Regions from separate parts of the Cellulomonas sp. ICMP 17802 genome, predicted to be linked through region 2. Evidence: riboswitches for the same ligand, from Rfam matches in the RefSeq annotation. Region 2 holds a riboswitch; each other region holds the start of a gene.

Region 1 (7,579 bases), on a different contig from region 2:
GGCGGGACGCTGGGCCGCGCCGAGCGCGACGTCGTGACCCTGCGCACCGAGGGCTGGCGCACGGCGCACGAGGACGCCGGCGTCGCGGCCGACCCCGCCCTCGTGGTCGAGCTGGACGAGCTCGACATGGGCGCCGCCCGCGACGCGGTGCAGCGGCTGCTGACCGAGCGGCCCGAGGTCGACGGCATCCTGGCCATCACGGACGTGGTCGGCTTCGGGGTGCTCCGCGGCCTGGCGGACGTGGGCCGGTCGGTGCCGGGCGACGTGCAGGTGGTCGGCTTCGACAACGTCGACGAGGGCGAGTTCTCCGTGCCCCGGCTCTCGTCCGTCGAGCCCGACAACGACGCGATGGCCGACGCGATCGTCGAGCTCCTGCTGCGCCGCATCGGCTCCCCGGACCCCGTGGAGCCGCAGGTCGTCATGCCCGTGCCGCGCCTGGTGCTGCGCGAGAGCACGCGCTGAGATCGGTCGTCGCCCCATCGCGCACCTCCGCCCGGCTCGTCGTCGAACCCTGATGGTGTATCGATACATCACCCGGTAGGCAACGATTAAGCACAGGTCGGGACGGATCGGTCAAGACCTCGAGATCACGGTTTGTTAACGCTCACATCGCGCCGCCCGAGGGCTGGGCCGGCCACGCGCGGTGCCGGGCGGATCAGTGCTGGTCGACGCGGGCGCGCTCGGCCCCCGTGCCGACGCCGGCCCCGGAGACGTCCCGGCGCAGGTAGTTCCAGGCGAGGAACGCGCAGACCAGCCCGTTGAGGGCGCCCATCGTCACGTCCGTCGGGCTGTGCATGCCGCGGTAGAGGCGGGCGGTGCCCACCGAGATCGGGACGAGCAGGCAGAGCACCGTGACCACGCCGCGCGCGACCGGGTTGCCGATCCGCTGCGCCACCATCGCGAGCGTGACGTAGAACGCGGTCGACGCACCGGTGTGCCCGCTCGGGTACGCGGAGGTGGGCGGCGAGTCGTCGAGGTGCTCGACGTCGGGGCGCTCGCGGCCCACCACGAGCGCGGCCGTCATGAAGACCAGGGCCTGCACCGCGATGGCCTGCGCCGGCACGATCGCGAGCCACCACTGCTTGGTGCGCCACCAGAACAGCGCCACGAACAGCACGCACGCGCCGATGATGAACTCGGTGGTGCCGATCCCCGACAGGACGGCCGTCACCGAGTTCAGCGCGGGCGTGCGCACCGACACGAACCACCGGTTGACCGCGCCCTCGCTCGGCAGCCCGCCCAGCGGGCCCGTGATGAGGAACCCGACGCCGACGACGACCACCCAGAGGCCGACCACCGGCAGCAGCACGCGGACGGCGAAGTCCCGCCACGCCTCCTTGCCGGTGGGGGCGGACGTGTCGAGCTCGTAGCGGTGCAGGAAGGTGTGCATCACGTCTCCGGGGCGGGGGCCGTCGCGGACCAGCCGCTGTAGCCGAGGTAGGACGCGCCCGCGAGGGCCGTCCCGAGGGCGAACCCTGCGACGACGTCGGAGGGGTAGTGCACGCCGAGCAGCACGCGGTCGAGGCCGGTGAGCAGGACGGTCGTGGCCGCGACGGCCGGGACGACGACCCGGCCGCGGCGGCCCAGCAGCGGCCAGACCAGCAGGGTGAGCGTGAGGGCCACCGCGGCGATGTTCGTCGCGTGCCCGGACGGGAAGCTGGAGCCGGGCGCGTGCTCCAGGGCGTCGTCGACCACGGGTCGCGCCCGCTGCACGAGCCCCTTCGCCCCGAGCTGCACGGCCCAGGCGGCCATGATCGTGAGGAACGCCCACAGCGCCCGGGTGGTCAGGCCGTGGCGTCGCCACACCCAGACGCAGACGAGCGTCGCGGCGAGGTTGACCCACTTCGCCTGGAAGGCCTGCTGCCAGACGATCAGCGCCTGCTCGAGGCCGGGGTGCGCCCGCGTGAAGTCCGTGGCCGCCTGGATCGCCTGCCGGTCGAGCCGCAGGACGTCCTCCACCTGCGCGCGCACGACGTAGGCGAGAACGGCGACGGGGACGGTGAACGCGAGCCCGAACGCCGCGGCGCGCAGCAGCGCACGGCGGCGGAGCGGGAGCGGTCGCATCCCCGGAGGCTAGGGGCGTCGGCGGTCGCGCGCGCGTCGAGCGGTCAGCCGACCGTCGTGACGACGGTCCCGGCGGGCGCCTGCCAGAGGAGGTCGAGGACGTCGTCGGCCACCCGCACGCACCCGTTCGACACCTCACCCCTGCCCCGCAGCGTCGTGGTGTGGATCGCCGTGGCGGACGTGTGGGTCACCTTGTCGTAGTCGTCCATCGTCTCGCTCTGGGTCGAGAGCAGCAGCACGCGCGGCGTCGTGGTGCCGGGCTCCAGCCAGTGCGTGCCGACGAGGAACGCGGGGACGTGCGGGGTCGGCTTGTCGGGGCTGCCGGTCGCCGTGGTGGGGAACACCCGCGTCGCCGTGCCGTCGTCGACCGTGATGGTCTGCGCCGCCGTGTCCACCTGGACGGTCCAGCTGGTGCCGGCGGCCTCGGTGTCGGCGGAGTCGATCCAGGCGCTGCGGCCGTTGACCTGCGCCGGGTCCTGGCTGGGCAGCGCCCCGCGGGTGGCGAGCATGACCCGAAGCCAGCGCCCGTGCCGGTCGATCACCGGCAGCGTGGTGCGGACCTCGAGCGTGAGGACGGGGACGACGGCGACGGCGGCCCCGGCGGGGGCCACGCGCGCGGCGGTGTCGCGCACCACGACGGCGGTCTGCCACCGGCCCAGTGCCGGGTCGTCGCTCGCGCGCGGGCCGAGCCCGTCCGTGCCGGGCAGGCCGGGGACGACGTGCAGCGGATCGGTCACCGGCAGCGCGGCGAGGTCCGCCGGCGGCGGCGCGGGGACGGCCGGCGGGGCGGCCTTCGCCACCGGGACGGGGGGTGCCACGACGACGGGGGCGGCCGGCGCCCCGGCCGGCGCGGGTGCGCACGCCCCGGTCACGACCAGGACCGCGGCCGCGAGGAGGGCCGTCAGCGTCGTTCGTGCCACCGTGCCCCCTCTCGTCCCGAGAGGTCATCGTGCGCCGCGGCACGTGATCCGGCAAAGCGCCCGCGTGTCGGGACACAGGTCTCACGATGTGGTCGGGTGTTTGACGCCTCCGCGGCGCCGATCTAAATTCCCTACCAATAAGGTCAAGATTTCCAGTGCGAAGCCCCGGCTAGCTGGATGGCAACCCTCCGCATGGCGGGGTGCCCCGGGTGAGGACCTGGTCGCGGTGGCTCCAGCCGCCGTCGACAACATGCGAGCCCCGACGACCGTCGGGACGAAGGGACGGACCATGGACGCGACCGGGGTCTCCACCCGCTCGATGCTGACGCGTTCCTGTCCGGCCCTCTGTCGCCGCTGACCGGCTGACCCACCCCTCCGCACGCCCCGCGACCGGGGCGCGCGACGCGTACCCCGAAGCGCTCGGCGCTCGGTGAGGCGCGCCCAGAACCTGCACCCGGAACGGAACACCCATGTCTCGGCACGCCCATCTCGGCATCGACCTCAGCGACACCGGCGCCCACGCCGCCGCGTGGCGCGACCACGGCTCGCGGGGCCAGCGCCTGTTCGACGCGGCCCGCCTGCTCGAGCTCGTCACCGTCGCCCAGCGCGGCGCGCTCGACTTCGTGGTGTTCGACGACGACTTCGCGCTGCACCCGAGCCGCAGCACCACGCTGCAGGGCCGGCTCGACGCGGCCCTTGTCGCCGCGCGCCTGGCACCCCGCACCACCGGCATCGGCCTGGTGTCCACGGTCGGCACGACGCACACGGCGGCGGCCCACGTGGCCAAGGCCGTCGCGACCATCGACCACGCGAGCCACGGGCGCGCCGGCTGGCAGGTGGGCTGGGACACCCGGATCGACGACGTGCCGACCGCGGGTCCGCGCTCGTCCGCGGTGCAGTCCGCGGCTGTCGCGGCCGCCGCCGAGGCGGCCGGCGTCGTCGGCCGGCACTGGGACCGGTGGGACGAGAGCGCCGAGGCGCCGTCGGCACGCCGCCGGTTCGTCGCGCACGACGGCGTGCACTTCGCCGCCGCGCCCCCGACCGCGGCACCCCGTCCTCCGCAGGGACGCCCGCCGGTCGTGGTGCGGGCGGACAGCCCCGCGGCCACCGAGCTGGCCGGCCGGCACGCGGACGTGGTGCGGGTGCGCGTCACGGGTCCCGACGAGGCGGCGCAGGCCCGCGCCCGGGTGCGTGCGGCGGTCGCCGCGGCCGGTCGTGACCCGCGCGACGTGCGCGTGCTGGTCGACACCCACCTCGTCGTCGGCCCGGACCGGGCGAGCGCGCAGGCCCGGCACGAGATGCTGGCCGAGCTCGAGGGCGTCGACGCCGGCACGCTGTCGTTCGTCGGCACCACCGCGGGCTTCGCGGAGCTGGTCTCCACGTGGGTGGACGACGAGATCGCCGACGGCTTCGTGGTCCGCCCGTCGTCCGTGCACACCGACCTGCCTGCGCTCGTCGACGGCGTCGTCCCGCTGCTGCGTGCGGCGGACCGGTTCCGCCTCGGGTACCCGGGCGCCACGCTGCGCGACACGCTCGGCCTCCCGCTCGCCGCCGCCCGCTACGCCGCGACGGCCTGACATGACGACCACCACCACGCTCACGGTCCGCTCCTTCGGCCTGCTCGACGACGCCGTGCGGCCGATGCTGGACGAGCTCGCGCACGAGTACCTGACCCGGTACGGCGACGACTTCACCGCCGACGACCTGCGCCAGGAGCTCGAGCGGTACCCGGCCCCGCAGTTCGCGGCGCCCGACGGCGACCTGATCCTGCTGCTCGACGACGGCGTGGCCGTCGCGGGCGGCGCGTTCCGGCTGCGCGCCGAGCCCGAGCTGGGGGACGCCGCGCTGCTCACCCGGCCGGGCACGCGCGACGCCGACGGGCTGCCGACGGTCCGGACCGCCGAGTACAAGCGCATCTGGACGAGCTCCGCGCACCGCCGCCGCGGGCTGGCCCGCCGGGTGCTGGTCGAGCTCGAGGCCCGGGCCGTCGCGGCCGGCTACCAGCGGCTGTACCTGACCACGGGTCCGCGGCAGCCCGAGGCCGCCGCGCTGTACCTGGCGACGGGGTTCACGCCGCTGTTCGACGTCGCCGCGGACCCCGTCGGGCCGCTGGCGTTCGAGAAGTGGCTCTGTACGGACGCGCCCCCGTCCCGTCCGTCTCCCACCCCCTCGGAGTGACCGTGTCCACCGCCTTCCTCCACCAGGACGAGTCCCTGGTCCTGTCCCCACCGCCCGTCCTCCCCCGCGCCGACGAGCCGCGGGTCGTCGCGGCCCGCCACCCCGGCCGCTGGGTCGCCACCGCCGTCGTCGCGGTGCTGCTCGCGATGGTCGTCAGCTCGCTGGTGACCAACCCGCGCTGGGAGTGGTCCGTCGTCTGGCAGTACCTGACCTGGCCGTCCGTCCTCGACGGGCTCTGGGGCACGCTGCGGCTCACGTTCGCGTCGGCGGTGCTCGGCTTCGGGCTCGGGGCCGTGCTCGCGCTCATGCGGCTGTCGCGCTCGCCGCTGCTGCGGTCGGTGTCGTGGGCCTACATCTGGGTGTTCCGGTCCGTGCCCCTGATCCTGCAGCTGCTGCTCTGGTACAACCTCGCGTACCTCTACCCGACCCTCACGCTCGGTGTCCCGTTCGGGCCGTCGTTCGTCGGCTTCGACACGCTCGACGTGATCGACAAGTTCGGCGCCGCGGTGCTCGGGCTGGGGCTGTCGCAGGCCGCGTACGCCGCCGAGATCGTCCGCGGCGGCATCCTCGGCGTCGACCAGGGCCAGCACGAGGCGGCCGCCGCGCTCGGGCTCCCGCGGTCCCGTCAGCAGCGTCGGATCATCCTGCCGCAGGCCATGCGCACCATCGTGCCGACGGCCGTGAACGAGATCATCGGCCTGGTCAAGGGCACGTCCGTGGTCTACGTCCTGGCCTACGGCGAGCTGTTCTACATCGTCGGCGTCATCTACGGCCGCAACCAGCGCGTGGTCCCGCTGCTCATCGTCGCGGGCATCTGGTACCTCGTCGTCACCACGGTGATCACCGTCATCCAGTACTACGTGGAGCGGCACTACGCGAAGGGCGCGCTGCGGCAGCTGCCGCCGACGCCGCTGCAGCGTGCCCGCTGGAGCGTCGGGATCGGGTGGACGCGGGTGAGCGGACGCCCGCTGCCGGCCGACCTGCCACCCGGGTACGGGCGCCAGGCGCGCAACGTGCTGGTCCGCACGAGCAGCAACGACGGAGCGCTCTGATGGCCGCCGGCCTGGTCGAGGTCCGGGGCGTGCACAAGGCCTACGGCACGCTCGAGGTGCTCGACGGCGTGGACCTCACGGTCCAGCCGGGCGAGGTGACCGTGATCCTCGGGCCGTCGGGGTCGGGCAAGTCGACCCTGCTGCGCGCCATCAACCACCTGGAGAAGGTCGACCGCGGCTCCATCTCGGTCGACGGCGACCTCATCGGCTACCGCCGCCGGTCCGACGGCGCCCTGCAGGAGCTCAAGGAGAAGGACGTCCTGGTGCAGCGGACCCGGATCGGGTTCGTCTTCCAGAACTTCAACCTGTTCCCGCACCTGACCGCGCTGGAGAACGTCGTGGAGGCGCCGGTCTCGGCGCAGAAGCGGCCGCGCGGCGAGGTCGAGGCCGAGGCGCGCGAGCTGCTCGCCCGGGTCGGGCTCTCGGACAAGGCCGACGCCTACCCCCGGCAGCTGTCCGGCGGGCAGCAGCAGCGCGTGGCGATCGCCCGGGCGCTCGCGGTCAAGCCGGCGGTCGTGCTCTTCGACGAGCCGACCTCCGCGCTCGACCCCGAGCTGGTCGGCGAGGTGCTCGACGTCATCCGCGACCTCGCGGCGACCGGCACCACCCTGATCGTCGTCACGCACGAGATCGGCTTCGCCCGGGAGGTGGCGACGAGCGTCGTCTTCATCGACGGCGGGCAGATCCTCGAGCAGGGCACGCCGAGCCAGGTGCTCGACAACCCGCAGCACCCACGCACCCGCGCCTTCCTCGACAAGGTGCTCTGACCCCCTAGTTCTTCGTCGCCCGCACCCTGCGGACGGCGTGACGAGCGCGCCCCGTGCGCTCCCGACCGAGAGAGAGACCCCCGTGACCACGACCTTCCGACGTGCTGTGAGCGCACTGGCCTTCGTGCCCCTGCTGGCGCTCGCGGCCTGCGCCGGATCGGCCTCTGCGGACAGCGACGCCGACGCCGCCGCCACCCCCGCGGCGTCCGCCGCGGGCCTCCAGATCAGCACGAGCCCCGACCAGGACCGGATCCACACGACGAAGGCGGAGGACGCCATCGCGCTGCTCCCGGCCGACGTCAAGGAGTCGGGCGTGCTCAAGGTCGCCACCACGGCCGGTGCTGCGCCGCCGCTCGGGTTCCTCGCCGACGACGAGAAGACGCCGATCGGCAACGAGACCGACATCGCCAGCCTCGTCGCCGACGCTCTCGGCCTCAAGCTCGAGCTCGAGCAGAAGGCGTGGGCCGACTGGCCGCTCGCCCTGCAGTCGGGCGACGTCGACGCGGTGATCTCCAACGTCACCGTGACCGAGGAGCGCAAGGAGCTCTACGACTTCTCGTCGTACCGCAACGACCAGCTCGGCTGGCTGACCAGCGCC
Region 2 (7,579 bases):
TCAAGGTCGACGTCTCGTCGACCGGCCCGCTGCTCACCGCGGAGGAGTACACGGCGCAGAACGCCGTGTGACGTCCTGCGGCGACTCCGCCGTTGCTCCGAGGCACGATCCGTGGCGCGTGCTGGTCAGCCATCTGGGTGAAACCGGGCGGTGCTCACACGATCGGCGTATCAGCGGCGCCAGGCGCCGTTCATTGTGGGTGGCAGGTGCGGTCGGCTCATGGCGGGGGGGAACCCGCGCATGACGAGATTGCTGGAAGTGGCGTCATGGTTCACGACCAGCCCTCTCTCATCCGGTACGCAGCCCAGAGCGTGACGGCCCGGACCCCCCGGGCCTCGCAGCACACCGGAGGACACCATGAGCATGTTGGAGACGAGCAGGACCGTCGGTCTCCCGAACGACGCACTGACGCGCCGCGAGCGGGTCGTGCTGGCGGAGCTGGCCGAGGACGTGACGCTCGAAGAGATCGCCACCCGCCTCTTCGTGACCCGCAACACCGTGAAGTCGCAGGTCCGCAGCGTGTACCGCAAGATCGGCGTCTCCACGCGGTCCGAGGCAGTCGCCTGGGCCGTGGCCCACGGCATCCGCTGATCGATGCTCCTCCGGCTCAAGAAACCGGGCCGGCCCAGGACCGCCTCCGCCCCACGCGGGCCTGGCAGACTCACCGCATGACATCACCCGTGCTCGTCGTGGCCGCCGCGATCGTGGACGACCTGGACGACCCCCGCGCGTTGCTGGCCGCTCGCCGGGCCGTCCCCGCCCGGCTGGCCGGCCGCTGGGAGTTCCCCGGCGGCAAGGTGGACGGTGACGAGTCCCCCGAGGACGCGCTGCACCGCGAGATCCGCGAGGAGCTCGGCGTGCGGATCGGCCTCGGCGAGGAGCTGGTCGGCCCCGACGACGGCATGTGGCGCCTGTCGGACACCTACGTGATGCGCCTCTGGCTGGCCGAGGTGGTCGACGGCACAGCAGAGCCGCTGGTCGAGCACGACGAGCTCCGGTGGCTCCCCACCCACCAGTGGCACGACGTCCCCTGGCTCGACGCCGACGTCCGCATCGTCGACCGGCTCGTGGACCGCTACTCCCGCCTGAGCTCGCGCGGCTGACGCCTCAGCGAGGCCCGCTGGTCACCAGCGGTGGTTGGCGTTCTTCATGCAGCACTGGCCCGTGCCGCGGCAGTAGCTGCACTCCCCCGACCAGCGCTTGCGCCCTGCTCCGTCGCACCGCTCGCACACCTGCACAGCAGAGCTGCACTCGTCGCACTTCGTCACGTGTGTCTCCACTACATCGTCGTAGACGCGGCCGTCGCCGGCTCGCACCTGGGAGATCGGCACGACCCGGGGGTCGACATGAGTCCCGCGGACGGGCGGATGGTCACGAATCGATCTCAGTCGGCCAGGGCGCGGGCCATCCGGTCGACGGCCTGGGTGAGCGTCGAGGTCGACGCCGCCAGGTTGAGCCGCGCGAACCCCGCACCCTCGGCCCCGAAGGTCGGGCCCGACATGAGGGCCACCCGGCCGCGGTCCAGGAGCAGGCCGGCGGGGTCGGCACCCGCACGGACCGCCGGGACCGCCCGCAGGTCGAGCCACGCGAGGTACGTCGCCTCGGGCGGGGACCAGCCGACGTCGGGCAGGTGCTCGGCCAGCAGGCGGGCGAGGAGCAGCTGGTTCTCCGCGAGCCCGTGCAGCACCTCGTCGAGAAAGGACCCGCACTCGCGGTAGGCGACCGACGCCGCCAGCACGCCCAGGTGCATCACGCCGTCGCCGACCACCCAGGGGAGCCGGGCCAGGTCGGCCACCGCCTCGGGCCCGGGCACGATCACCGCGGCCCGCAGGCCGGCCAGGTTGAAGGCCTTCGAGGCCGAGTGCAGCGCGAGCGCGTCGGGGATCTGCGTGGTCGTCGGCACGAACCGGCCCGCCCCGGGCACCAGCGGCGCGTGGATCTCGTCGGCGACCACGCGCACGCCGTGGCGCGCGGCGAGCTCGCCGACGGCCCGCAGCTCGGCCGCCGTGTGCAGGGTGCCGGTCGGGTTGTGGGGGTGGCAGAGCAGGAACGCGGGCCGCGCCCCGTGCGCGCGGGCGCGGGCGAACGCGCGGTCGAGCACCTCGAGGTCCAGCCGCCCGTCGGGGCCGAGCGGCGCGGTCACGACGGCGCGCCCGGCGTGCTCGACGAACGCGCGGAACGGCGGGTAGACGGGCGGGTTGATCACGACGGCGTCGCCGGGGTCGGTGACCAGCCGCAGCGCCTCGACGAGGCCCACCATGACGTCGGACGCCAGGCGGGAGGCCCCGGCGTCCGGCTGCCAGCCCCAGCGGCGGGCGGCGAACTCGGCGAGCGCCTCGGCGAGCTCACGGCCGTGCGGGTAGCCGGTGTCGCCGGTGCGCACGGCGTCGTGCAGCGCCCTGACCACCGGCTCCGCCTGCGGCACGTCCATCTCCGCGACGAACAGGGGCAGCACGTCCGGCGGGTACGCGCGCCACTTGGCGCTGGTCCGGCGCCGGAGCTGGTCGAGGGGGACGGTGTCGAAGATCGTCACCCGCCCGACCCTAGGACGAGACAGGTCGGCCCCGGACACCGTGGAGGGTGTCCGGGGCCGACGAGCTCGAGTCAGAGGGTCGCGCGGACCTTCCGGGTCGCCTCGAGGATGTGCTCCAGCGACGGGGCGACCTCCTCGTAGCGCCGGGTCTTCAGGCCGCAGTCGGGGTTGACCCAGAGCTGGTCGACCGCGATGGCCTTGACCGCCTCGGTGAGCAGCTCCTCGACCTCGGCCTCGCTGGGCACGCGCGGGGAGTGGATGTCGTAGACGCCCGGGCCGATGCCGCGCGGGTAGCCGGCCGCCGAGATGTCGCCGAGGATCTCCATCTTCGAGCGGGCCGCCTCGATCGACGTCACGTCGGCGTCGAGGCCGTCGATCGCGCCGATGATCTCGCCGAACTCCGAGTAGCACAGGTGCGTGTGGATCTGCGTGTCGGGGCGGACGCCCGCGGTCGACAGGCGGAACGAGCGCACCGACCAGTCGAGGTAGGCCGGGTGGTCCTCGACGCGCAGGGGCAGCAGCTCGCGCAGCGCGGGCTCGTCCACCTGGATCACGGCGATGCCGGCGGCCTCGAGGTCGGCGATCTCGTCGCGCAGGGCCAGGCCCACCTGGTTGGCGGTGTCGCCCAGCGGCTGGTCGTCGCGGACGAACGACCACGCGAGGATGGTCACCGGGCCCGTGAGCATGCCCTTGACCGGCTTCTCGGTGAGCGACTGCGTGTACGACGACCACTCGACCGTGATCGGCTTGGGCCGCGAGACGTCGCCCCACAGGATCGACGGCCGCGTGCAGCGCGAGCCGTACGACTGGACCCAGCCGTTCTGCGTGACCGCGAACCCGTCGAGGTTCTCGGCGAAGTACTGGACCATGTCGTTGCGCTCGGGCTCGCCGTGCACCAGCACGTCGAAGCCGATCTTCTCCTGCAGCTCGACGACGCGGCGGATCTCCGCCTTCATCTCGTCGTCGTACTGCGCCTCCGTCAGCTCGCCCTTGCCGAACGCGGCGCGGGCCGTGCGGATCTCGGTGGTCTGCGGGAACGAGCCGATGGACGTGGTGGGCAGAGGCGGCAGGTTGAGGCGCGCGGCCTGGGCGACCTTGCGCTCCTCGAACGGGCCGCGGCTGAACGCGGACTCGTCGAGCGCGGCGACGCGGTCGCGGACCTCGGGGTTGACCACGCCGGGCGCCGTGCGGCGCGAGCTCACCGCGTCGGTCGCGGCCAGCAGCTGCTCGTGGATGGCCTCGCGGCCCTCGGTGAGGCCCTCGGCCAGGGTGACGACCTCGACGACCTTCTCGTCGGCGAACGCGAGCCAGGTCTTGAGTGTGGCGTCGAGGTTCGGCTCGTCCTCGAGCGTGTGCGGGACGTGGAACAGCGACGTCGAGGTGCCGACGGTGACCGCGGCGGCGCCGAGGCCCTCGAGCTGCTCGAGGATCGCCAGCTTGGCGTCGAGGTCGGCGCGCCAGATGTTGTGGCCGTCGATGACGCCGGCGACGAGGGTCTTGGACTCCAGGCCCGGGACCTTCTCGGCGGGCGCGTGGCCGCGGACCAGGTCGATCCCGATCGCCTCGACGTCCGTCGCGGCCAGCACCGGGAACGCCGCGCCGAGGTCGCCGTAGGGCGCCGCGACGAGGATGGCCGGGCGGTCGGTCAGGTCCGTCGCCAGCGCGCGGTACGCCTCGATGACGGCGGCGAGCAGCTGATCGGCCGGGACCGTGACCGAGTCGGAGACCAGGGCGGGCTCCTCCAGCTGGACCCACGTGGCACCGGCCGCGGCGAGGGCCGTGAGCAGCTCGGCGTAGACGGGCAGCAGGTCGGCCAGGCGGTCGATCGGCGCGAAGCCCTCGGGGGCGTCCTCGGTGGCCTTGGCCAGCGCGAGGTAGGTGACGGGGCCGACGAGCACCGGGCGGGTGAGCACGCCGTCCGCGAGGGCCTCCGCGAACTCCCGGACCGGGCGGTCGCTGGCGAACCGGAACGTGGTCTCCGGGCCGATCTCGGGCACCAGGTAGTGGTAGTTGGTGTCGAACCACTTGGTCATCTCGAGCGGCAGGTCGTCGCCGCGGCCGCGGGCCACCGTGGAGTAGCCGGCGAGGTCGAGCGAGCCGTCGGCGCCGACGAGGTCCGCGAAGCGGGCCGGCACGGCACCCACCACGGCGGTGGCGTCGAGCACCTGGTCGTAGAACGAGAAGGCGCTGGGGATGGCCGGCACGTCGGTGGCCAGGCCGAGCTCGGCCAGGCGCGTGCGGGTGCGCTTGCGCAGGTCGGCGGCGGTGGCCTCGACCTCGTCGGCCGTGGTGCGGCCGGCCCAGAACGCCTCGAGGGCCTTCTTCAGCTCGCGGCGCGGGCCGATGCGGGGGTACCCGAGCACGGAGCTCGCGGGGAACGTGGGGGTGGTGTCGCTCATGTGTCTACTCAGTCCCTCGGGGGTCGGGCGGGTGCCGTGTCCTGCGGCCAGCCGGCCAGGTCCGGAGCTGTCCGAGCTCCGCCGTCGAGGTGTGCACCCTCGAGCAGGTCAAGTGCGGCATGGTGCTGGTTGAACGTGTACAGGTGGACGCCGGGCGCCCCGCCGTCCAGGACGCCGTTGACCAGGTCGACGCTGGCCCGGATACCCCGGCGGTGGCGGTCGAGCTCGTCGTCGGCGGAGCCGAGCAGGTCCAGCAGCCGGCCCGGCACGGGGACGCCGGTGAGCTCCTGGACCCGCAGCAGGCGGGCCGGGTCCGTGGTCGGGATGATGCCCGGGATGATCGGGATGGTCACGCCGGCCTCACGGGCCTCCGCCACGATACCCAGGTAGTCGTCGGCGTCGAAGAACACCTGCGTGATCGCGAAGTCGGCGCCGGCCTGCTGCTTGGCCAGCAGCGAGGCGACGTCCTGCGCGCGGGTGCCGCCGGTGGCGTGGTTGCCGCGCGGGAACGCCGCCACGGCGACCGACAGCGGGCGCACGCGTGCCCGGACGGCCTGCGAGGGGCTGTCCGCGCACCGTTGGGCCTCGATGTCGCGCAGCAGCGCGACCAGCTCGCCCGCGGTCTGGAGCCCGTCGGGGTGGGCCTCCCAGTCCGTCTGGTCGGTGGGCGGGTCCCCCCGCAGCGCGAGGAACGAGCGCAGACCCTCGTCGAGGAACTCCCCCACGATCTCGGTGATCTCCGCGCGCGACGTGCCGACGCAGGTGAGGTGGGCGATCGGGTTGAGCGTGGTCTCGCGCAGCAGCCGGCGGACCAGCGCGCGCGTGGTGACCCGCGTCTTGCCCGACGCCCCGTAGGTCACCGAGACGAAGTCGGGGTGGACCGACTCGAGCGCCCGGATGGTGGCCCACAGGCGGGGCGCGGCGTCCGGGTTGCGCGGCGGGAAGAGCTCGAACGAGACGGTCGGACGGTCGTTCGCGGTGTGCGCGCGAGGGGCCGGCGCGGCGTGCAGGCCGGGCGTGCGAGGCTCCACGGCGGCCGCGCTCACGACGCGACCAGCGAGGTGGTCGCCACCGGGGCGGTGGGGGGACACGTGGTCTGCGGGGACATTGCTCACTCCATCGTCCCTGGCGGAAGCACCCACACCCTCGGCGGGGAGGGGGGTTGCTGCGGCGTCGTCGAGCCAGGTCTCTCGGCCGCTCTGGATGGTAGGCGCGATGGTAGACCGCCGATCACATGCTGGGCAACAGTGCTCGACCCGTGAGACGACGATGTCCGACGGTTGTGCGGCACCACCGCGCGTCCAGGACGTGCGGCAGAGCGGGTGGCCGGAGCGTCAGTGCGGGCGGCGGGGGGCGAGGTTGCCGGTCTGCATGCGGCTGCGCTGCGACGGCACGTCGAACCACGAGGTGGGGGAGCCGGCGGGGACGGACAGGAGCCCGTCCTGGACCGCCGCGAGGACCCCGGCGTCCGGGGCGACGTTGTCCGTCAGCGCCTCGGCCGCCGCGCGCACGGCGTCACGCCGGGCGTCGGGGTCGGGCATCTCCGTCATGGGCGGCACTGTAGTCCGCGCCCATCCCGGTGCCGAGACCCCCGCGCGAGCGTCACCCGCCAGGAGTAGTCGTCACTCCGGAGGGTGAGCCACGGCGGCCGACGGGCAGGTGGCCAGGTGGTCGTCCACGACGCCGCAGGCCTGCATGGCCGCGTACGCGGTGACCGGTCCGACGAACCGGAAGCCGAGCGACTTGAGCTCGCGGGCGAGCGCGCGCGACTCGTCCGTCTGCGCGGGGACGCCCGCCCAGGTCAGGGGCCGGACGTACCCGGTTCGGTCGGGCGCGTGCGACCACAGCACCCCGTCCAGCGTGCGCCCGGCGGCGTGCAGCTCGCGGAGCGCGCGCCCGTTGGCGATGGTCGCCTCGATCTTCGCGCGGTTGCGCACGATGCCGGCGTCCGCCATGAGCCGGGCCACGTCGTCGTCGCCGAACTCCGCGACCACCTCCGGGTCGAAGTCGGCGAACGCCGCCCGGAAGGCGGGCCGCTTGCGGAGCACGGTGATCCAGGCGAGGCCGGACTGGAACCCCTCGAGCGCGAACCGCTCGAACAGGGCGTGCTCGCCGTGGACCGGCACGCCCCACTCCTCGTCGTGGTACTGCTCGTACAGAGGGTTGCCGTCGCCGAAGCAGCGGCCCGTGCGCACGTCGTCCGTCGTGGTCATGCGGTGAGTCTGCCCGCCGCCGCCGACACCACCGCCGCCGGCGTGTGGACGCGTCGGGGCTGTGGGCGGCTCACACGGCCTGCCCGGCGAGCGCCACGAGGCGCTCGATGCCGTCGAGGATCAGGACGGTCCCGAAGTCGAGCCCCTCGCGGTCCTCGTCCCGGTCGTCCGGGCCGAAGGAGAACGCCCCCGCGGCCGAGGCCCGCAGCAGGGCGGGGTGCGCGGACGGCGACGCGAGGACGTCGATGAGCGCGCCGAGGTCCGGGGCCTCGTCGACACCGCCCGCCGTCCCCACGGCCGAGGTCCGCGCGCTGCCCGTGAGCTCCTCGGTGACCCGGAGCTGGTCCAGCGCGTGCGTCGCCAGCAGGCCGATCGCGCCCACCTTCTGCCGCTCGGACAGCGGGGTCTCGTCGAGCGCGGCGAGCATCGCCTCC
Region 3 (7,579 bases), on a different contig from region 2:
ATCTCGTGCACCTACACGACGACCCCCGACCACGACTTCGTCCTGGACCGCCGCGGACCGCTCGTGGTCGCCGCCGGGTTCTCCGGCCACGGCTTCAAGTTCGCGCCCGCGATCGGCCGGGTGCTCGCCGACCTCGCCGTGGAACCCGTCGACGACCCCGTCTCGGCGTCGCACGCCGCCTTCCACCTGTCCCGCCCCGCCCTGCAGGAGACCCGATGACCCGCCGTGCCGTGCCCCTGTCCGTGCTCGACCTCGCCCCCGTGCCCGCCGGCAGCACCGGCGCGGCGGCCCTGCGGTCGGCCGTCGACCGGGCGCAGCGGCTCGAGCGGCTGGGCTACCGGCGCGTCTGGTTCGCCGAGCACCACCTCGCGCCCGGCGTGGCCTCCGCGGCGCCGGGCGTGCTGGCCGCGCTCGCGGCGTCCGCGACGTCGACCATCCGCGTGGGGTCCGCCGCCGTGCTGCTGGGCACCACCAGCCCGGCGGTCGCGGCCGAGCAGTTCGGGACGGTCGCGGCGCTGCACCCCGGCCGCGTGGACCTCGGGCTCGGGCGTGCGTCGTTCCCGCCGCCCGGCAAGGACGCGAGCGCCGCACCCGACGCCTCGGCCCCGGGGAACGGACGGGTGCCGGCGTCGGCGACCGAGGCCCGGGTGGTCGACGGCCTCCTCGTGCCGGCCGCGCCGCCGTTCACGTTCGCCGACCCGGACCTGCGCGCGCGGTTCGTCGCGCAGCAGCAGTTCCTCTCCGCGGGCCGCACCCCGGAACCGTTCCGGGACGAGCTGTCCACGGTCCTCGCGCTGCAGGCCGGGACCGCGCGCGCCGGCGACCGGTCCGTCACCAGCCCGGCCGTCGAGGGCTCCGACCTGGCCCTGTGGGTGCTGGCGTCGAGCGCGGGGGAGAGCGCCCGCGTGGCCGGCGAGCTGGGCCTGCCGCTCGCGGCGAACTACCACGTGAGCCCGGCGACCGTGCTGGAGACGGTCGCCGCCTATCGCGCGGCCTTCACGCCGGGCGTGCTCGACCGGCCGTACGTCGTGGTGTCCGCCGACGTGCTCGTCGCCGACACGCAGGCCCGGGCGGACGAGCTGGCGGACCCGTTCGCCGAGTGGGTGCTCTCGATCCGCAGCGGCGCGAGCGCCATCCCGTACCCGCGGCCGGGGACGACGACGCCGTGGGAGCTGCGCGGCGAGGACGAGCGCGCGTTGCTGCGCGACCGGCTCGACACGAGGATCGTCGGCGACCCGTCGACGGTCGTGCGCGGGCTCGACGCCGTGGTCCGGGCGACCGGTGCCGACGAGCTGCTGGTCACCACCATCACGCACGACCCCGCCGACACGGCCCGCTCGGACGAGCTCCTCGCGCGCGCCTGGGGCCTCGCGGCCGCCGGCGAGCTGGTGGGCGCCTCCGCGGCGTCGGGCTCCCGCTGACCCACCCGCAACGTCCGCACTCCGGCGGGTCCTGACCCCCACGAGTGCGGACGTTGCGCATCACCCGACCACAGTGTCCGCACTCCGGTGGGTCCTGGCCCGCACGAGTGCGGACGTTGCGCGTCGCAGGCAGTGAGGCCTCCCCGTTCGCGTCGGGGGTCGCCCGCGTCGATGCGGAGATGGATGCGAGTTTCGTGGGCTCCTGGACCACGTGTCGTGCATTCATCCCTGCATCGACGCCGGAATGCCGACCGCCGCCGCGGCCCGGCCGCTGCCCGCCGCAGCCGTGACGTCCGGACGCAGCGAGGCCCCGGTGGATCACCACCGGGGCATCGTCGCGGGTCGGTCAGACGGCCGTGTGGTCGCCGATCCGGTGGTAGGTGCGGTCGTGGTAGACGAGCGGCAGCGCCTCGTCGGCGATGCCGTGCGCCAGGGCGCGGACCGAGATCAGGTACGACCCGCCGACGGGGACGCGCTGCACGACACGGCCCCGCAGCCAGGACACCGCGCCGTCGATGACCGGCTCGCCGGTGTCGAGCGCGGCCCAGCCGCCCGCGGCGAACCGGTCGATGCCGCTCGTCGCGAACCGCGCGGACACGTCGTCCTGCGCGGCCGACAGGAAGCTGATCGCCAGCGTGCGCGCCCGCGAGAGGGCCGGCCACGAGGACGACGTCGACGCCAGCGAGAACGCCAGCAGGGGCGGCTCGGCCGACACGGAGATGACCGACGTGGCGGTGAACCCGACCGGCCGGCCCTCGTCGTCGAGCAGGGTCACCACGGCGACGCCCGCCGGGTGCCGGCGGAACACGTCCTTGTAGGCCTGCGGGCTCAGCTGCGGCTCGTCCTGCTCCGCGAGGTCGGCGTCGAGCACGCGGAGGAGCTCGGCGGTCATGCCGGGACGACCGCGAGGTCGAGGGCGGCGCGCAGCGGGGCGGCGGCGCGCTCGAGCCAGCGGTCGATCGCGGCGTCGAGGTCGGCCAGGTCGGCCTCCGTGACGGCCAGGGCGCGGGTGGGCACGGTCGCCCCGAGCTCCACCAGCAGCGGCCGCAGGTGAACCTCGCCGGCGAGCAGGTGCGCCGGGCCGCCCGAGACCACGAGCGGGACGGCGACCACCCCGGCGAGCCCGTCCGGCCCGTACAGGTCGAGGAACGACTTGAGCAGCCCGGTGTAGGTGGCCTTGTAGACGGGGGTCGCGACGACGAGCAGGCGGGCGGCCGAGACCGTCGCGAGCGCGGGATCGAGCAGGGAGCGGTCCGCCGTGAACAGCTGGTGGCCGATCGTCGCCAGGTCGACGGTGCCGACCTGCTCACCCTCGGCGAGCCGGCCGGCGACGCGGGTCGCGGCCGCGAGGGTGCGCGACTCGGGCCGAGGGTTGCCCACGAGGGCGACGACGGAGGGGGCTTGCTGCTGGACCACGGTGGAGCTCCTTCTCGCTGCACGCTTGCCGCGCCGGTCGGCACGGCCGGGTCATCTCCCGGAGCACCCCGTCGTGGAGGGGTTGCTGACCAGCGAGCCGGGGCTTCGCGCTGGTGCTCGTGACCTAGGGCGGAGTTGTAGCAACGGGTCGGCGCCCGGCAAGGGCTTCGCCGGAGAATCCCGAATGACGGACACGCCGAGAACCCGGGAGGATGCGTGTCGAGGACGGGCGGCCGGCTCCGACCCAGCAGTGAGAGAGTCCGCAGGGACGAGAGCACCGGGAGCGCATCGTGAAGTACATGCTGATGATGACGTACCACGTCGAGGGCGTCCCCCCGATCGACACCTGGGCGCCGGAGGACGTGCGGCGCCACATCCAGTTCCAGCACGACCTCGGCGCGGAGCTGGTGGCCAGCGGCGAGCTCGTCGACGGCCAGGGGCTCGCGTGGCCGGGCACGGCCAAGTTCGTCCGCAGCGACGGGGTGTCCGCGCCGGTCGTGCTCGACGGGCCGTTCCCCGAGTCGAAGGAGTTCCTGGCGGGCTACTGGATGGTCGACGTCCAGGACGAGGCGCGGGCCGTCGAGATCGCCGCGAGGGCGTCGGCGGCACCCGGGCCGGACGGCGTCCCGATCCAGCAGGTGTTCGAGGTCCGCGCGCTGATGGAGGCTCCCTCTCCTGTCGACTGACCCCGCGGACCGGACGGTCGAGAACCTGCTGCGCGAGCTGGCGCCGCAGGTCCTCGGCGTGCTGGTCCGGCGGTCGGGGGACCTGGCCGATGCCGAGGACGCCCTGCAGGAGGCCCTGCTGGCCGCCACGACACAGTGGCCGGTCGGCGGTGTCCCCGCCAACCCCCACGCGTGGCTCGTGGTGGTGGGTGACCACAAGCTGGTGGACCGGTACCGCAGCGAGGACGCGCGCCGCCGCCGCGAGGAGCTCGTCGCGACGATGGACGCGGGCGCCGAGGCCGTGCAGTCCGACGACTCGCTGCTCCTGCTCTTCGGCTGCTGCCACCCGGCGCTCAGCCCGACGTCGGCCGTGGCGCTGACGCTGCGGTCGGTCGGCGGCCTGACCACCGCGGAGATCGCGCGGGCGTTCGTGGTGCCCGAGGCGACGATGGCGCAGCGCCTCAGCCGGGCGCGCCGGACGCTGCGCGAGCTGGACGGTCCGTTCCGGATGCCGTCGGCGGCGGACTACCCCGGGCGGCTGCGCGCCGTGCTCCGGGTGCTCTACCTGATGTTCAACGAGGGCTACGCCAGCACGACGGGTGCCGCGGTGGCGCGCGCCGACCTCGCCGGCGAGGCCCTGCGGCTGACCCGCGCGCTGCACGCGAGCCTCCCCGACGACCCCGAGGTGACCGGGCTGCTCGCGCTCGTCCTGCTCACCGACGCGCGCCGGCCCGCGCGCACGGGCCCGCACGGCGAGCTGGTGCCGCTGGCGGACCAGGACCGCGGGCTGTGGGACCGGGCGATGATCGCCGAGGGGGTCGCGCTGGTCGAGGACGCCCTCGGGCGGGGTGCCGTCGGGGAGTACCAGCTGCAGGCCGCGATCGCGGCGGTGCACGACGAGGCGCCCACCGCCGACGAGACCGACTGGCCCCAGCTGCTCGCGCTGTACGGGCTGCTCGAGCGCGCGACCGGCAACCCGATGGTGACCCTCAACCGCGCGGTCGCGCTCGCCATGGTGCACGGCCCCGAGGCCGGCCTCGCGCTCCTGTCGACGCTGGACGAGCCGCTGGCCGGCCACCACCGCCTCGCCGCCGTGCGCGGGCACCTGCTGGAGCGGGCGGGCCGGCCCGCCGAGGCCGCCGACCAGCTGCTCCGCGCGTCGCGGGGGACCACCAGCCTGGCGGAGCGCGAGTACCTGCAGGTGCAGGTGGCGCGGCTGCGGCACGGGTCGGCACCCTGACGCGACGGCAGCCCGGCGCCGCGCCCGAACGGGTGAGCGTTGGACCGTTCGGGTGGTCCGATATGTCCGATGTTGCCGACTCACCCGGACGGACCCACCATGAGCAGATCGCACCTCCCGCGACGCAGCGTCGTCTGATCCCAGGCGCCGAGGGAAAGGCACGCCCGTGGCCGACGAGATCGTCTCCCCCATCCGCCGTGGCGCTCACGACATCGCGCTCGAGCGTGACCGGGTCCGCCGCCGGCGCGTCTACCGGATGTCGGCCGTCCTGTTCGCCGTCCAGGCGTACGTGATCATCACCGCGTTCATGAACCGCCCGCTGGTGCCCCCGCTGCCGACGATCGACCCGCTGATCCTCGTGCCGGTGCTGTTCTTCGCGGCCCTGCTGCTCCTGCTGGTGGCCACCCAGCTGGGCTCGGCCCGCTCGCCGCACGTGGTGTACCGGCCCGAGCAGGTGGACGTCCGGCTGGACGACGTCATCGGCATCGACCCCGTCAAGGAGGACGTGCGCCGGTCGATCGACCTGTTCCAGACGCACCGCCAGTTCGCCGAGCAGATGGGCGGCACCCCGCGGCGCGGCCTGCTGTTCGAGGGGCTGCCCGGCACCGGCAAGACGATGACCGCCAAGGCGATGGCGGCGGAGGCCGGGGTGCCGTTCCTCTTCGTGTCGGCGACGTCGTTCCAGTCGATGTACTACGGCGCGACCGCGAAGAAGATCCGCGCGTACTTCAAGGCCCTGCGCAAGGCGGCCCGCACCGAGGGCGGCGCGATCGGGTTCATCGAGGAGATCGACGCCATCGCGATCCGCCGCGGCGGCCTGTCCTCGGCCGCGACGGCCGTGAGCCCCTTCGACGCGTTCCCGGTGCCGCGGACGGTGACCAACGCCGTCATCAGCGAGGGCACCGGCGGCGTGGTCAACGAGTTGCTGGTGCAGATGCAGTCGTTCGACGAGCCCACCCCGTCGGACAAGTTCGTCAACTGGTTCCTGGCCCGCGCCAACCTGTTCCTGCCGGCGCACCGCCAGCTCAAGCAGCGCAAGCCGGGCAAGGCCCCGATCCTGCTCATCGCCGCGACCAACCGCGCCGACTCCCTCGACCCGGCGCTGCTGCGCCCGGGCCGCTTCGACCGCCGGCTCACGTTCTCGACCCCCGACGCGGGCGGCCGGCGCGCGCTGGTGGACCACTTCCTGGCCCGCCGCTCGACCGACGTCGAGCTGGACGACGTCGTCGTGCGGGACCGCATCGCCGCCGCGACCAACGGCTGGACGCCGGTGATGATCGAGCACCTGCTCGACGAGGCGCTGGTCAACGCGCTGCGGCGCGGCTCGCTCACCATGTCCTACGCGGACGTCGAGCACGCGCGCATCACCGAGATGGTCGGCATCGGCCAGCCCGTCCGGTACACGCACGCCGAGCAGGTCCTGATCGCGACGCACGAGGCCGGGCACGCGGTCACCGCGTGGCTGGCGGCGCCCAACCGCACGCTCGAGGTGCTGACGATCATCCGGCGCGGTGATGCCCTCGGGCTGCTCGCGCACACGGACTGCGAGGAGGTCTGGACGCACTCGCACTACGACCTGCGGGCGCTGGTGCAGATCGCGATGGGCGGCTGGGTGGCCGAGGAGCTCTTCTTCGGCCAGACCAGCACCGGTCCCGCCGGGGACCTGGCGTCCGCCACCCGCACCGCGGCGCAGATGGTGGGTGCCGCGGGCATGACCGGCTCGCTCATCTCGTTCGCCGCCACGCCGCACGACCTGGTGTCCGCGGTGCTCAGCGACACCCAGGCGCGCGCGCAGCTCGAGGCCGTGCTGGACGAGGCCCGCAGCACCGTGCGCCGGCTGCTGTCCCGGCACCGCCACCTGGTCGAGGCGCTGCGGGACGCACTGCTGGAGCGGCACGAGCTGCTCGGCTCGGAGATCACCGACGTGCTGGAGGCGGCCGCGCTCGCGCAGCAGCAGATGCTCGAGCACGAGGAGCACGAGAAGAGCGCGGCCGTGGCTGCGGGCGCCGCGGCGCAGGCGGCGGTCGCGGCGGCGGAGCGGCTGCGCGTGGCCTAGCCTTCGGGGCGTGCCCGAGGGTCATACCGTCCACCGCATCGCCCGCCAGCTGTCCACGGACCTGGTGGGCCGGCGGCTGGCCGTGAGCTCGCCGCAGGGCCGGTTCGCTGCCGGTGCCGGGCGCCTCGACGGGCAGGTGCTGGTGTCCGCGGACGCCGTGGGCAAGCAGCTGTTCTGCACGTTCGAGTCCGGCGACGTGCTGCGCGTGCACCTGGGCCTGTACGGCGCGTGGGACTTCTACGGGTCGCTGACGCCCCTGACCGAGGGCTCGTTCGCGGTCGGCAGCATGGGTGCGCCGCGGCTCCGGCGCGCGGTGCGCATGGGGGAGGACGAGCGCGAGGATCCTGCGGCCGAGGGCGGCCTCGTGTCGTTCCCGCCGCACCCGGTGGGGCAGGTGCGCGTGCGGCTCGCGTCGACCGAGACGGTGGCCGACCTGCGGGGCCCGTCCGCGTGCGAGGTGCTCGACCCCGGGGGTGCGGCCGCGGCGATCGAGCGGCTGGGGCCCGACCCGGCCTCGACGGACGACCTCGACCGCGCCGGCGGCGTCATGGTGGACCGGCTCACGTCGCGGAACGTCGCGGTCGGGCAGCTGCTGATGGACCAGTCGGTGGTCGCCGGCATCGGCAACATCTACCGGGCCGAGCTGCTGTTCCGGGCGCGGCTGGACCCGCACACGCCGGGCCGCCGGGTCCCCCGGGAGGTGGCCCGGGCGCTGTGGGACGACTGGGCGGTGCTGCTGGCCGACGGCATCCGCACGGGCGTGATGATCACCCGCGAGGAC

What was found. Region 2 has a riboswitch for S-adenosylmethionine ahead of AB5970_RS01285 (methylenetetrahydrofolate reductase). Riboswitches for the same ligand answer to the same signal wherever they lie in the genome.
Region 1: it holds a riboswitch for S-adenosylmethionine, as region 2 does, so the genes downstream of both, AB5970_RS03600 (LLM class flavin-dependent oxidoreductase) here and AB5970_RS01285 (methylenetetrahydrofolate reductase) in region 2, are expected to answer to the same signal.
Region 3: it holds a riboswitch for S-adenosylmethionine, as region 2 does, so the genes downstream of both, AB5970_RS03640 (NADPH-dependent FMN reductase) here and AB5970_RS01285 (methylenetetrahydrofolate reductase) in region 2, are expected to answer to the same signal.

The regions. Positions count from the first base shown of each region.
Region 1 is NZ_JBGFQZ010000002.1:1,943-9,521, forward strand. It holds gene AB5970_RS03580 (LacI family DNA-binding transcriptional regulator) at 1-462, shown strand, start outside; gene AB5970_RS03585 (phosphatase PAP2 family protein) at 656-1,390, opposite strand; gene AB5970_RS03590 (phosphatase PAP2 family protein) at 1,390-2,064, opposite strand; gene AB5970_RS03595 (L,D-transpeptidase) at 2,109-2,984, opposite strand; SAM riboswitch class IV at 3,126-3,242, shown strand; gene AB5970_RS03600 (LLM class flavin-dependent oxidoreductase) at 3,455-4,561, shown strand; gene AB5970_RS03605 (GNAT family N-acetyltransferase) at 4,563-5,162, shown strand; gene AB5970_RS03610 (amino acid ABC transporter permease) at 5,165-6,214, shown strand; gene AB5970_RS03615 (amino acid ABC transporter ATP-binding protein) at 6,214-6,981, shown strand; gene AB5970_RS03620 (ABC transporter substrate-binding protein) at 7,064-7,579, shown strand, end outside.
Region 2 is NZ_JBGFQZ010000001.1:240,221-247,799, forward strand. It holds gene gcvH (glycine cleavage system protein GcvH) at 1-71, shown strand, start outside; gene AB5970_RS01265 (helix-turn-helix domain-containing protein) at 358-591, shown strand; gene AB5970_RS01270 ((deoxy)nucleoside triphosphate pyrophosphohydrolase) at 669-1,103, shown strand; gene AB5970_RS01275 (MalY/PatB family protein) at 1,385-2,533, opposite strand; gene metE (5-methyltetrahydropteroyltriglutamate--homocysteine S-methyltransferase) at 2,605-4,932, opposite strand; gene AB5970_RS01285 (methylenetetrahydrofolate reductase) at 4,941-5,978, opposite strand; SAM riboswitch class I at 6,046-6,142, opposite strand; gene AB5970_RS01290 (hypothetical protein) at 6,267-6,482, opposite strand; gene AB5970_RS01295 (DNA-3-methyladenine glycosylase I) at 6,555-7,145, opposite strand; gene AB5970_RS01300 (TetR/AcrR family transcriptional regulator) at 7,216-7,579, opposite strand, start outside.
Region 3 is NZ_JBGFQZ010000002.1:11,002-18,580, forward strand. It holds gene AB5970_RS03625 (FAD-dependent oxidoreductase) at 1-219, shown strand, start outside; gene AB5970_RS03630 (LLM class flavin-dependent oxidoreductase) at 216-1,421, shown strand; gene AB5970_RS03635 (flavin reductase family protein) at 1,768-2,313, opposite strand; gene AB5970_RS03640 (NADPH-dependent FMN reductase) at 2,310-2,837, opposite strand; SAM riboswitch class IV at 2,854-2,962, opposite strand; gene AB5970_RS03645 (YciI family protein) at 3,137-3,523, shown strand; gene AB5970_RS03650 (RNA polymerase sigma factor) at 3,561-4,742, shown strand; gene AB5970_RS03655 (AAA family ATPase) at 4,909-6,798, shown strand; gene AB5970_RS03660 (Fpg/Nei family DNA glycosylase) at 6,809-7,579, shown strand, end outside.